DNA from 2 places in the Streptomyces coelicoflavus genome. Region 1 is predicted to be linked to the other one. Evidence: riboswitches for the same ligand, from Rfam matches in the RefSeq annotation. Region 1 holds a riboswitch; the other holds the start of a gene.
What was found. Region 1 has a riboswitch for glycine ahead of gcvP (aminomethyl-transferring glycine dehydrogenase). Riboswitches for the same ligand answer to the same signal wherever they lie in the genome.

Region 1 (7,044 bases):
TGCCGGCCACCGGGAAGGACATCGTCGGCGCGTGGAAGCCGTAGTCGATCAGCCGCTTGGCGACGTCGTCGACGCTCACGCCGGTGGCCTTGGTCAGCGGGCGCAGGTCGATGATGCACTCGTGCGCGACCAGCCCGCCGGGGCCGTTGTAGAGCACCGGGAAGTGCGCCTCAAGGCGCTTGGCGATGTAGTTGGCGGACAGCACGGCCACCTGCGTGGCGCGCTTGAGCCCCTCACCGCCCATCAGCCGGACGTACGACCACGAGATCGGCAGGATGCCCGCCGATCCCCACGGCGCCGCCGAGATCGGCCCGACGCCCGTCTGCGGACCGGCCGCGGGCTGAAGCGGGTGGTTGGGCAGGTACGGCGCGAGGTGCGACCGCACGCCCACGGGGCCGACGCCGGGACCGCCGCCGCCGTGCGGGATGCAGAAGGTCTTGTGCAGGTTCAGGTGGGAGACGTCGCCGCCGAAGTGGCCGGGCTTGGCGAGGCCGACCAGGGCGTTGAGGTTGGCGCCGTCCACGTAGACCTGGCCGCCCGCGTCGTGCACCTGGGCGCAGATGTCGGCCACGTGCTCCTCGAACACGCCGTGTGTGGAGGGGTACGTGATCATCAGCACGGCCAGCTCGTCGCGGTGCTTCTCGATCTTGGCGCGCAGGTCCTCGACGTCGATCTCACCGTCCTCGGCGGTCTTGACGACGACGACCTTCATGCCGGCCATCACGGCGCTGGCGGCGTTGGTGCCGTGCGCGGAGGACGGGATGAGGCAGACGGTGCGCTGCTCGTCGCCGTTGGCCCGGTGGTAACCGCGTACCGCGAGCAGGCCCGCGAACTCGCCCTGGGACCCGGCGTTGGGCTGGAGCGAGACCTTGTCGTACCCGGTGACCTCGGCGAGCCGCTCCTCCAGCTCGCGGATGAGGGTCAGGTAGCCCTGGGCCTGATCGGCGGGCGCGAAGGGGTGCAGGGCGCCGAACTCGGGCCAGGTGACCGGCTCCATCTCGGTGGTCGCGTTGAGCTTCATGGTGCAGGAGCCCAGCGGGATCATGCCGCGGTCCAGCGCGTAGTCCCGGTCGGCGAGACGGCGCAGGTAGCGCAGCATCGCGGTCTCGGAGCGGTGCTGGTGGAAGACGGGGTGGGTCAGGAAGTCGTCGGTGCGCAGCAGCGCCTCGGACAGCGTCTCCCCGGTCTCCGCGTCCAGCGACTCGACGTCGCCCTCCACGCCGAAGGCGTGCCACACGCCGCCGACCTGGGCGCGCGTGGTGGTCTCGTCGCAGGCGAAGGAGACGTGGTCGGCGTCGACCAGCCGCACGTTGATGCCGTTCTCGCGGGCGGCGTGCACGATCGCGCCGGCCCGGCCGGGCACCCGCGCGGTGACCGTGTCGAAGTAGGAGCCGTGGACGATCTCGACGCCGCCGGCGGCGAGGCCGGCCGCGGTGATCGTGGCGTACCGGTGGGTGCGGCGGGCGATGGCCCGCAGCCCCTCGGGACCGTGGTAGACGGCGTACATGCCGGCCATGACGGCGAGCAGCACCTGCGCGGTGCAGATGTTGCTGGTGGCCTTCTCGCGGCGGATGTGCTGCTCGCGGGTCTGGAGGGCCAGGCGGTAGGCCTTGTTGCCGTCGGCGTCCACGGAGACGCCGACCAGGCGGCCGGGCAGACTGCGGGCGAACTTCTCGTGGACGGCCATGTAGCCGGCGTGCGGTCCGCCGAAGCCCATCGGCACGCCGAAGCGCTGGGTGGTGCCCACCGCGATGTCCGCGCCCAGCTCGCCGGGCGAGGTGAGCAGCGTGAGGGCGAGCAGGTCGGCGGCGACGGTGACGAGGGCGCCCAGCTCGTGCGCCCGGTCGATCACCGGCTTGATGTCGCGGACGGCACCGGAGGCGCCCGGGTACTGGATCAGGACGCCGTTGATCTCCCGCTCGGCGACCTCGGCGGGGATGCCCTCGCTCAGGTCGGCGACGACGACCTCGACGCCGGTCGGCTCGGCCCGGGTCCGTATCACGGCGACGGTCTGCGGCAGCGCGTCCGCGTCGACCAGGAACAGACCCTTCTTGTTCTTGCCCATGCGCCGGGACAGCGCCATCGCCTCGGCGGCGGCGGTGCCCTCGTCGAGCAGCGAGGCGCCGGAGGTGGGCAGGCCGGTCAGCTCGGCGACCATCGTCTGGAAGTTCAGCAGGGCCTCGAGCCGCCCCTGCGAGATCTCCGGCTGGTACGGCGTGTACGCCGTGTACCAGGACGGGTTCTCCATGACGTTGCGCAGGATCACCGGCGGGGTGAAGGTGCCGTAGTAGCCGAGGCCGATCATGGAGTCGAGGACCTGGTTGCGGTCGGCCAGGGAGCGCAGCTCGGCCAGCACCTCGGCCTCGGAGCGCGCGCCCGGCAGGTCGAGCCGGTCGGCGTTCTTGATCACATCCGGCACCGCGGCGGCCGTCAGTTCGTCGAGCGAACCGTAACCGACCTGCGCGAGCATCTTGGCCCGGGCCTCGTGGTCGGGGCCGATGTGGCGCTGCTCGAACGGTGCTGCCTGTTCGAGTTCGGAGAGCGGAGTGCGATGGGCGGTCATTGCGGAGGCCTCCTGGTCTGACGACCTTCGAGGGGCACCACGGCGCGGGTACCCGGACGGCCTCCCCCTCTGTCATCTCAACCTGAGAGCTTCACCGGAGGAGCCCGGAGGCTCTTCCGGCTTTCACCGTCGGTGAGAGCGGAAGCCGTCGACACCCGCCCTGCTTTCCAGAGTGACCTCGTCCGTGCGGTACGTGAGCCTGAGAGATTCCGGGGAGGATTTGCTCCTTCGGCGCCTCCGGTGGTGTCCGGAGGACTCTCCCGCGCGGGGTCAGCGGCCGTTTGCCAGCGTACCAGCGAGGCACTCGTGAGAGCTTCGAGTGGCCGACCGACCACATGTGCTCTTTTGTAGTACTTACGGATGATTAGGCGGCTGGTGTGCGACCCAGTGCGGCCCAGTGGTGCGATCAAGTGGAGGGCCCCGTGCGTACTGACATCGATCCGCGGAACCTGATCGGCCGCAAGGCGTTCGACCGCGACGGCACCAGGATCGGCACCGTGGACGAGGTGTACCTCGACGATGCCACCGGCGTCCCCGAGTGGGCGGCGATACGGACCGGCCTCTTCAGCAGGGACGCCTTCGTCCCCCTGGAGCCCAGCGAGCTGGTCGAGGGCACCCTGCGCGTGCCTTTCGAACGGTCCCTGATCAAGGAGGCGCCCGACTTCGGCGTCGGCCGCCATCTCTCGCCGGAGCAGGAACTCCAGCTCTACCACCACTACGGCCTGGACGTGGCGGCGGCTCCCCCGCCTCCCGACCGCGACTTCGGCAAGCTGGCCGGCAAGGGCAACGACGACGGCTGACCCGCCGCCCGCGCTACCCGGCCACCCGTCCCGCGGAGCCGCCCCCACCGGGCGGGCCGACGGGTTCTCCACCGGGTCTTCGCACCGCTGGGGAGACCAGCGGCAGAGGGTCCGCCGGGGCCAGCTCCGGGTCGTCCACCGGGAAGGTCCGCACCCGGCCGACGTCGGAGTACGGCGTCTCGAACCGCACGGTGACCCGTCCGAGGCCGCTGCCCTGCACCCACCCGTGCCCGAGCTCCGCGTGCCGTACGTCGTGCCCGGCGGGCCACCGGCGCTCGGCGGGCGAAGGAGCGTGCTCCTCGACGGGCCCGGCCTCGGGCTCCTCGGCCGGTTCCTCGGAAACCTCTCCCGCGGCCTGCGCGAACAGATCCTCCTGCGTGTAGTCGGCGAGCCCGCTGACGCCCACCCCGAGCAGCCGTACGCCGCCCGTGGTGTCCACCGAGTCCAGCAGTCTGGCGGCGGCCTCCCGCACCACCGCGGGGTCGTCGGTGGGTCCGCGCAGCGTCTCGGAGCGCGTCAGCGTGGAGAAGTCGTATCTGCGCACCTTGAGCACGATGGTCCGCCCGGACAGACCTGAGGCCCGCAGCCGCCGCACGCAGCGGTCCGCCAGCCGCCCCACCTCGACGCCGACCCGCACCCGGTCGTGGATGTCCACGTCGTAGGTGTCCTCGACCGACACGGACTTGGTCTCCCGCTCGGCCACCACGGGCCGCTCGTCGCGCGCCAGCGCCATGGCGTACAGCGCGTGGCCGTGCGCCTTGCCCAGCAGCCGCACCAGCTCGTCCTCGCCCGCCTCGGCGATCTCGCCGACCGTGGTGATCCCCGCCCGGCGCAGGTGGTCCCCCGTGGCCGGTCCCACGCCGGGCAGCGTCCGCACGGTCATCGGCTCCAGCATGGCCCGCTCCGTCCCCGGTGGGATGAGGACCAGTCCGTCGGGCTTGGCCTCCTCCGAGGCGATCTTGGCGAGCATCTTGGAGGCGGCGAGCCCGACGGAGCCGGTGAGGCCCGTGACGGTGCGGATGTCGGCGCGCAGCTTCCCCCCGGCCAGCCGCGCCGAATCCGCGTCCCGGGCTGCCCGGCCGGCCTCCAGGTCCACGAAGGCCTCGTCCAGACTGAGCGGCTCCACCAGGGGCGACAGCTCCCGCAGCAGCCGCATGACCTGCTCGCTGATCGACCGGTAGAGCTCGAAGCGCGGAACGAGATAGGCGGCGTGGGGCGCGAGCCGGCGTGCCTGGCCCATCGGCATCGCGGAGTGCACGCCGAACACCCGCGCCTCGTACGAGCAGGTGGCGACCACGCCGCGCGGTCCGAGACCGCCCACGACCACGGCCTTCCCGCGCAGACTCGGCTTGGACGCCTGCTCCACCGAGGCGAAGAAGGCATCCATGTCGAGATGCAGGATCGTGGGCGCGGTTCTCACATCTCCGATGCTGCCCTACGCCACTGACAACGGCGCCGGCACACGGGACGACACCCGGGGCGCGGCGCTGTTCAGACCGCCCTGTTGTTGCGCCGCCGGGCCAGTTCGTCGGCCGGATTGTGCCCGACCAGGGTCTCGCCCGTGTCGATCCGCTCCCCGTGCAGCTGGGACAGCGCGCTCTCCACGTCCCGCCACACCACGCCGACGGCGATGCCGAAGATGCCCTGGCCCCCCTGGAGCAGGGCGTGCACCTCGTCGGGCGAGGTGCACTCGTAGACGGTGGCGCCGTCGCTCATCAGCGTCATCCGCTCCAGGTCGCGAAAGCCGCGTTCCCGCAGGTGCTGGACGGCGGTGCGGATGTTCTGGAGCGACACCCCGGTGTCGAGGAAGCGCTTGACGATCTTCAGCACGACCACGTCGCGGAAGCTGTACAGCCGCTGCGTCCCGGAGCCGTGCGCTGGCCGCACGCTGGGCTCCACGAGGCCCGTGCGCGCCCAGTAGTCCAGTTGCCGGTAGGTGATGCCGGCGGCCGCGCAGGCCGTCGGCCCGCGATAGCCGATCTGCTCGGACGCCATGGACGTCGCCCCTCCGCTGGTCGGCAAGGCTGCCGGTCGCTGTGGACCGGGATCGGCCGCGTCACCGTGCCGGGCGTGGCCCGCGCCTGCGCGAAGCCGGGAACCCGGGGGAGGGTACGGACCGCCTGCCCCGAGGCTGTGCCCGGGGCCACCCCCAACCGTACCGTCGCCGCTGATTCTCACGCCGACCTCCGTCCTTGACCTGCCTCCTCGAAGGTAGGCAGTCACCAAGGGTGCGTCAACGATCGCCACACTCGGCACGCCGAGTGATAATCACCCTACGAGTGGTTTCCCGTGCCCAGTTCCGGGAAAGGCTAGCCGGATGTGCCCGGGCGGGGCCCCGTGAGGCCCCGGATCCGCCCCGGCCGCACGCCTCACTGGTTGCTGGTTCCGAAGTCCTCTGGCGAGATCTGGTCGAGGAACTCGCGGAACTTCTCCACCTCGTCCTCCTGCTCGTCCGGGATGGAGATACCGGCTTCGTCGAGGAGCGTCTCGCTGCCGTAGATCGGCGTACCGGTACGCAGGGCGAGCGCTATGGCGTCGGACGGCCTGGCGCTGACCTCGACCCCGCTCGCGAAGACCAGCTCGGCGTAGAAGACGTTGTCCCGCAGGTCGGTGATGCGCACTTCCGTGAGCTCCTGCCCGACGGCTTCCAGCACGTCCTTGAACAGGTCGTGGGTCAGCGGCCGTGCGGGAGCCATGCCCTGCTGGGCGAAGGCGATCGCCGTCGCCTCCCCCGGTCCGATCCAGATGGGAAGGTAACGGTCGCCGCCCACCTCGCGCAGCAGCACGATCGGCTGGTTGGAGGGCATCTCGACCCGGACACCTACGACATCGAGCTCGTTCACACAGCAACCCTAGGCCGTGCCCGGGACGTTTGGGTAGTCGGGCCGGGGTCGGGTGGGCGATCCGGGTCCGGACCGGTGGTCGATTCCGGACGCTCGCCCCTGCCCGTTTCAGGGCAGCCGCACGCCCAGAGCGGTCTGCACCAGCGCCGCGTGCAGTTTCACCGCGAGCCCCGCCAGCTCCTTGGTACGGGCTTCGGCGTGTGCCCTGGTCTGGGGGTTGCGGTGGCGCTTCAGCGGGGCCACCACCTGGTCCACGAGCCCGGCGTCCCGGTCGGCTGCCGCCTTCATCACCCGCAGATGCCGCGGCTCGATCCCGAACCGCCCCAGCTGCACCACCAGCGACGCCACGGTGACCGCCTCGGCGTCGTACGCCCCGTCGGCCAGCGGGGCGAGGAGTCCGTACGACTCCCACTCCTTCAGCTCCTGGTCGCCGATCCCGGCCGCGGCCAGCAGCTCGTCCCGCCCGACCCGGGCCACCGTCGGGCCCTCCGCGGGCTCCGGTACGGCCGGCTCCCCGTCCCGCTGCCGGCCGACCCTCGGCAGGGAAACCGCCTCACCGCGCTCCACGGCGTCCAGGTGCTCGCGGATCACCTTGAGCGGCAGATAGTGGTCCCGCTGCATGCGCAGCACCTGGCCGAGGCGCTCGACGTCGTGCGCGCTGAACTTGCGATACCCGGCCGGAGTCCGCCGCGGCTCGACGAGACCCTCCGACTCCAGGAACCGGATCTTGGAGATGGTGATGTCGGGGAACTCGTCACGCAGCGCGTTCAGCACCGCGCCGATGCTCATCAGCCCACTGTCCGTGGCGGCGGCGCCTTGCCCGGCACCGCCGCTCGGT
Region 2 (7,044 bases), 4.5 Mb from region 1:
CGGCGCCTGGGCGGGGGCGGCCGCGTGGGCCTCTCGGTCGTAGAACGGGCGGGCGCCGGCGCGCAGCCACAGGGCGACCGGGTCGTGCGTGTCGGTCATCGCCACGGTCGACACCGGCAGCCCGTCGGGCACCGCGCCGATGGACTGCTGCATCATCGCGCGCACCGCGTCGACGGCCGGCGGGGAGGTGTCGTACACGTCCAGGCCGATGGCGAGATACGGCGCCCCCAGCGCCGGCTGCACCCAGGCGCGGCGCAGCGCGCGGACCGCCGGGGTGCGGTGGGCGTTCTGCGCGAGCAGGGCGTAGAACTGGGGGATCTCGATGGCCGGTTCGGACAGGCGCAGGGGCCCGGCGGGCTGGCGGTCCAGGCCGGAGGCGATGCGGCGCAGGTCGAGCCAGGGAATGCCGACGCCGCCGCCGGGGGCGTGCGGGTTGAGCCACAGGCCGTAGTGGTCCGGGTAGAGCGCGCGGGCCACCTCCAGGCCGTCGACCACCTCGTACGACCGGTTCCAGCCGCTGGCGGACAGCTCCTGGGCGGAGGTCACGCAGGGCGCGTAGCCGTAGCCCTCGACCTCCATGTTTCCGTACTGGGCGTCCGGGGAGCCGGCCTGTCCGTGCCACAGCAGCATCCAGACCTGGCCGGAAGTGGGGGTGGCGAGGGCGCGCAGCAGGGCCTCGTAGGCGTCGTAGCGCCCGGGCGTCACCTGGCGCAGCATGTGCTCGACCTGTCCGGTCGTGGTGCCGCTGACGCTCACGCGTATCGCCCCTTCGAGAAGTTCCCCCGGTGTTGGGTCCAGCTTAAGGCTCCGCCGGGTGCGGGGGGCTATGAGCTCGGGGTGTGCTGTTGCCGTGCGTCTGCGGCGCCGCTGTGGCTGGTCGCGCCCGCGCGGCGGAGCCGCAGATGTCGCAGCCCCGCGCCCCTGAAGGGGCGCTCAGCCTGCCCGGCGCTTACAAGTCCCGGTCGTAGAAGGGCCTGACCTTCTCCCGCATCCAGTCGCAGACGGGGTCCTGGGCCGCCTCCAGGAGGACCAGGTTGACCGGGTGGTGCAGGGGGGCCTTGGTCAGGGCGCGGCCGAGGGCTTCCAGGGGGAGGGCTTGGGCGTCGCCCTCCCAGTGGGTCAGCTCGACGCCGATGTACAGGACCGGGTCGGCGGTCTCGACGGCGGCCAGGCAGCGGCGCGCGCTGCGGACCACGCCGGTGGCGGCGAACTCGGCGGAGGCGGCGGCCAGGAAGTCCACCGGGTCGTCCTGCCAGTCCGGCTCGAAGAGGCGGACCCGGCCGCCGGACGCGGGGCCGTCCAGCGGGGTGCGTCCGGCCCGGCACAGTTCGGCCACGGCGGGCGGCGGCAGCGGGATGCCGACCACGCCCTCCGGGTTCACCGCGAGGCCGACCTGCGGGGGCAGACCGCGGGCGAACTCCGCGGCGGGGGCGACGGTGTACGCCATGTGCGCGCCCGCGACCTGGCGGAGCTGCTCCTCGGAGCTGAACACCGGTACGTAGGCCTGGCCCTCGATCTCCAGCGACGGCAGGTCGAGGGGGCCGCTGTGCGGGCCGCCGCCGTTGGGCAGGGGTATCCACAGGAAGCTGCGGCCGAGGACCTCCACGATCCGGCCGCCGGCCGCCGGGACGCCGAGGGAGGCGGACAGCACCTCCTCCAGCTCGTTGCCGGGCCACCCGCCGTGCGGATGGGGGTGCGCCTGTGCCGGGAAGTCCATCTGCCTACCTACCGCCTGCCTGGTACCGCTGTTCACGGCCGTTTCGTGGCCGCCGCTTCGTGGCTGAAAGGCTAACCCGTTCGACCCCGGTGCCCTACCGTGCGTCACCCGGTGAAGGCGATCCGGCGGAGGGTGTCGGCCGCCGCCCGGTCGAGGACCACCGCCGAGGCGCAGCCGGCGGGCAGGGTGCCCCCGGTCACCGCGCGCAGCAGGCGGGAGTTGGCCGCGCGGTGCCGCAGGAACGCGTACCGCGACACGCCCCGGCCGCGCTCGCGCTGGCCGGCCAGGGCCTCGTCGGGAGCGACGTCGAGGAGCAGCAGGTGCAGGGTGCCGCCCCGGCGGCGGGCCTCGCGGGCCAGCCAGCCGCGCACCCAGGCCTGGGTGCCGCAGTCGTGCACGACGACGCCCTCGCCGGAGCGCACCGCGCGGCGCAGTCCGGCGTAGTGGGCGAGGCGGACCAGGGGGCGGTAGAGCGCGTACGGCAGGAGGCGCGGCATGCGGCGGTCCCAGCGGTCGCGGGTGTCCTGGGAGTCGAGGCGCGCGCCGCGCACGGTGCGCCGCATCAGCGTGGACTTGCCGCTGCCGGGCAGGCCGGTGATCACCACCAGGTCCCGGGGTCCGAAGAGCAGGGCGTGCGGGCTGTGGCCGTCGCGGTCCCTGAGGTCGCGGACGACGGGTGCGGTCAGTGGGGCGCAGGCCTCCGGGGCCGGGGCGGCGGGCTGCTTGGGCAGCGCGAGTCCCGAGGTCGTGGCGTACGCCGTGGTCCTGTTCACCGTGATCGTCCTCCCCTGGGGCGGTACACGAGTACCTCCCCGTCGAGTGTAAAGAGAAGGTAATGCGCAGGTCTCGCGTTTTCGTTCGCTTACTGCCACAAGCCGGTTACAGATCACGGTCTGCCATGGATCGACCCGGCGTGCAATGATGGCGGCGCCAACTGCATACCGGCCGTTTGAATCCGCGCGGGAGAGTCCCCGGCCGCGCCGGGGCGCCGAAGGAGCAAGTCCCTCCCTTGAATCTCTCAGGCCCCGTTACCGCGCGGGCGAGGCACATCTGAAAAGCGGACCGCCCCCGACGGCGGTCCCACCCAAGGTGCAAGCCCTGATCGCCGTACTCCGGTGGCCGTGGCGAACCTCTCAGGTTCCGATGACAGATGGGGAGGACCGACCTCGCCACGTCCTGTCATGGGAGACGACCGACCGATGAGCAGTACCGAACCGCGCCGTACCGCGCTCGACGCCACGCATCGCGCCCTGGGCGCGACGATGACCGACTTCGCCGGCTGGGACATGCCCCTGCGCTACGGCTCCGAGCGCGAGGAGCACGTCGCGGTGCGCACCCGCGCCGGTCTCTTCGACCTCTCGCACATGGGCGAGATCACCGTCACCGGCCCGCAGGCGGCCGAGCTGCTGAACTTCGCGCTGGTCGGCAACATCGGCACCGTGAAGCCGGGCCGGGCCCGCTACACCATGATCTGCCGCGAGGACGGCGGCATCCTGGACGACCTGATCGTCTACCGGCTCGACGACACCGCGGCCGTGTCTGCTCACTACATGGTGGTCGCCAACGCCTCCAACGCCCAGGTCGTGCTGGACGCGCTGACCGGGCGGGCGGGCGGCTTCGACGCCGAGGTGCGCGACGACCGCGACGCCTACGCGCTGCTCGCCGTGCAGGGCCCGGAGTCCCCGGGCATCCTCGCGTCGCTCACCGACGCCGACCTGGACGGCCTGAAGTACTACGCCGGTCTGCCCGGCACGGTCGCCGGCGTCCCGGCGCTGATCGCGCGTACCGGCTACACCGGCGAGGACGGCTTCGAGCTGTTCGTGAAGCCGGAGCACGCCGTCGAGCTGTGGCAGGCGCTCACCAAGGCGGGCGAGGGCGCGGGACTGGTCCCGTGCGGCCTGTCCTGCCGGGACACGCTCCGCCTGGAGGCGGGCATGCCGCTGTACGGCAACGAGCTGTCGACCGCGCTGACGCCGTTCGACGCCGGTCTGGGCCGGGTGGTGAAGTTCGAGAAGGAGGGCGACTTCGTCGGGCGCGCCGCGCTGACCGAGGCCGCCGAGCGCGCCGCTTCGGAGCCTCCCCGCGTCCTGGTCGGCCTGGTCGCCGGGGGCCGCCGGGTCCCGCGCGCCGGGTACCCGGTCGTCGCGGGCGGCGAGGTGATCGGCGAGGTCACCTCGGGCGCTCCGTCCCCGACGCTGGGCAAGCCGATCGCCATGGCGTACGTCGACCCGGCGCACGCGGCCCCCGGCACCGAGGGCGTCGGCGTGGACATCCGGGGCAGTCACGAACCGTACGAGGTCGTGGCGCTGCCGTTCTACAAGCGCCAGAAGTAGACACTGGGCGGCACCGGCCCCCGGTGTCCCCGGCGGTGTCGGCCCCCGGTGCCCCCGGCGGCACCGGCCGCCTGTGTCCCCGGCGGCGTCGGCCCGTGTGACGTACCGCCCCACCACCCCCTTCACCAGCCACTTCCTCGCGTACAGGAGAATTCAGGCCATGAGCAACCCCCAGCAGCTGCGCTACAGCAAGGAGCACGAGTGGCTGTCGGGCGCCGAGGACGGCGTCTCGACGGTCGGCATCACGGAGCACGCGGCCAACGCGCTCGGTGACGTCGTCTTCGTGCAGCTTCCCGAGGTCGGCGACACGGTGACCGCGGGCGAGACCTGCGGCGAACTGGAGTCGACCAAGTCGGTCTCCGACCTGTACTCCCCCGTCTCCGGCGAGATCGCCGAGGTCAACGAGGACGTCGTCAACGACCCGTCGCTGGTGAACAGCGCCCCCTTCGAGGGCGGCTGGCTGTTCAAGGTGAAGGTCACGGACGAGCCCGCCGACCTGCTCTCCGCCGACGAGTACACCGCCTTCGCCGGCGCCTGAGGAGTCACGATCGCATGTCGCTTCTGAACACACCCCTGCACGAGCTGGACCCGGACGTCGCCGCCGCCGTCGACGCCGAGCTGGACCGCCAGCAGTCCACCCTCGAGATGATCGCCTCCGAGAACTTCGCCCCGGTCGCGGTCATGGAGGCCCAGGGCTCGGTCCTCACCAACAAGTACGCCGAGGGCTACCCCGGCCGCCGCTACTACGGCGGCTGCGAGCACGTCGACGTGGTCGAGCAGATCGCCATCGACCGGGTCAAGGCGCTCTTCGGCGCCGAGCACGCCAACGTGCAGCCGCACTCGGGCGCCCAGGCCAACGCGGCCGCGATGTTCGCGCTGCTCAAGCCCGGCGACACGATCATGGGTCTGAACCTCGCCCACGGCGGGCACCTGACCCACGGCATGAAGATCAACTTCTCCGGCAAGCTCTACAACGTCGTCCCCTACCACGTCGGCGACGACGGCCAGGTCGACATGGCCGAGGTGGAGCGCCTGGCCAAGGAGACCAAGCCGAAGCTGATCGTGGCGGGCTGGTCCGCCTACCCGCGGCAGCTGGACTTCGCCGCGTTCCGCAAGGTCGCGGACGAGGTCGGCGCGTACCTGATGGTCGACATGGCGCACTTCGCCGGTCTGGTCGCGGCGGGCCTGCACCCGAACCCGGTCCCGCACGCCCACGTCGTCACCACGACCACCCACAAGACGCTGGGCGGTCCGCGCGGCGGTGTGATCCTCTCCACGGCCGAGCTGGCCAAGAAGATCAACTCCGCCGTCTTCCCCGGTCAGCAGGGTGGCCCGCTGGAGCACGTGGTGGCCGCCAAGGCCGTCGCCTTCAAGGTCGCCGCGAGCGAGGACTTCAAGGAGCGCCAGGGCCGTACGCTGGAGGGTGCCCGCATCCTGGCCGAGCGCCTGGTGCGGGACGACGCGAAGGCGGCGGGCGTCTCCGTCCTGACCGGCGGCACGGACGTCCACCTGGTCCTGGTGGACCTGCGCGACTCCGAGCTGGACGGGCAGCAGGCCGAGGACCGTCTCCACGAGGTCGGCATCACGGTCAACCGCAACGCCGTCCCGAACGACCCGCGTCCGCCGATGGTGACCTCCGGTCTGCGCATCGGTACGCCGGCCCTGGCGACCCGCGGCTTCACCGCCGAGGACTTCGCCGAGGTCGCGGACGTGATCGCCGAGGCGCTGAAGCCGTCCTACGACGCGGAGGCCCTCAAGGCCCGGGTGAAGACCCTGGCCGACAAGCACCCGCTGTACCCGGGTCTGAACAAGTAGACACCGCTCCCGGGGGGTGGGGCGCCGCATCCGCCACAAGCGGCCGGGCGCCCCGCCCCTCGGCACCCCCTCCGCACCACCCCCGTTCTGAGGAGTCCCCGTGGCCATCTCGGTCTTCGACCTGTTCTCGATCGGCATCGGCCCGTCGAGCTCGCACACGGTCGGCCCGATGCGCGCGGCCCGCATGTTCGCCCGCCGCCTGCGCAACGAGGAGCTGCTGGACTCCGTCGCCTCGGTCCGCGCCGAGCTGTACGGCTCCCTCGGCGCCACCGGCCACGGCCACGGCACCCCCAAGGCGGTGCTGCTCGGCCTGGAGGGCGACTCGCCCCGCACGGTGGACGTGGAGACGGCCGACGACCGCGTCGAGAAGATCAAATCCTCCGGCCGCATCAGCCTCCTCGGCGACCACGAGATCGCCTTCTCCTACGACGACGACATGGTCCTGCACCGCCGCAAGGCCCTCCCCTACCACGCCAACGGCATGACGCTGTGGGCGTACGACGCCGAGGGCGCCGAGGTGCTGACCAAGACGTACTACTCGGTCGGCGGCGGCTTCGTCGTCGACGAGGACGCGGTCGGCGCCGACCGCATAGTCCTCGACGACACCGTCCTGAAGTACCCCTTCCGCACCGGCGACGAGCTGCTGCGCCTGACCCGCGAGACGGGCCTGTCCATCTCCGCCCTGATGCTGGAGAACGAGCGTGCCTGGCGCGACGAGGACGAGATCCGCGAGGGCCTGCTGGAGATCTGGCGGGTGATGCAGGCCTGCGTCGAGCGCGGCATGACCCGCGAGGGAATCCTGCCGGGCGGCCTGAAGGTCCGCCGCCGCGCCGCCAACACCGCGCGCAAGCTGCGCTCCGAGGGCGACCCGCAGGCCCTGGCCATGGAGTGGATCACGCTCTACGCGATGGCCGTGAACGAGGAGAACGCCGCCGGCGGCCGGGTCGTCACCGCCCCGACCAACGGCGCGGCCGGCATCATCCCCGCGGTCCTGCACTACTACGTGAACTTCGTCCCCGGCGCCGACGAGGACGGCGTGGTCCGCTTCCTCCTCGCCGCCGGCGCCATCGGCATGCTCTTCAAGGAGAACGCCTCCATCTCCGGCGCCGAGGTCGGCTGCCAGGGCGAGGTCGGCTCCGCCTGCTCGATGGCGGCCGGCGCTCTCGCCGAGGTCCTGGG

Region 2: it holds a riboswitch for glycine, as region 1 does, so the genes downstream of both, gcvT (glycine cleavage system aminomethyltransferase GcvT) here and gcvP (aminomethyl-transferring glycine dehydrogenase) in region 1, are expected to answer to the same signal.

What each region holds. Positions count from the first base shown of each region.
Region 1 covers NZ_CP108218.1:6,963,590-6,970,633, reverse strand. The annotation lists gene gcvP (aminomethyl-transferring glycine dehydrogenase) at 1-2,563, opposite strand, end outside; glycine riboswitch at 2,741-2,836, opposite strand; gene OHA99_RS31295 (PRC-barrel domain-containing protein) at 2,986-3,363, shown strand; partial or broken gene OHA99_RS31290 (DNA polymerase IV) at 3,279-4,783, opposite strand; gene OHA99_RS31285 (MerR family transcriptional regulator) at 4,855-5,541, opposite strand; gene OHA99_RS31280 (bifunctional nuclease family protein) at 5,733-6,206, opposite strand; gene OHA99_RS31275 (MerR family transcriptional regulator) at 6,315-7,044, opposite strand, start outside.
Region 2 covers NZ_CP108218.1:2,498,346-2,505,389, forward strand. The annotation lists gene OHA99_RS10835 (enhanced serine sensitivity protein SseB C-terminal domain-containing protein) at 1-756, opposite strand, end outside; gene OHA99_RS10840 (enhanced serine sensitivity protein SseB) at 950-1,717, opposite strand; gene OHA99_RS10845 (AAA family ATPase) at 1,822-2,490, opposite strand; glycine riboswitch at 2,668-2,761, shown strand; gene gcvT (glycine cleavage system aminomethyltransferase GcvT) at 2,917-4,050, shown strand; gene gcvH (glycine cleavage system protein GcvH) at 4,211-4,588, shown strand; gene glyA (serine hydroxymethyltransferase) at 4,603-5,865, shown strand; gene OHA99_RS10865 (L-serine ammonia-lyase) at 5,966-7,044, shown strand, end outside.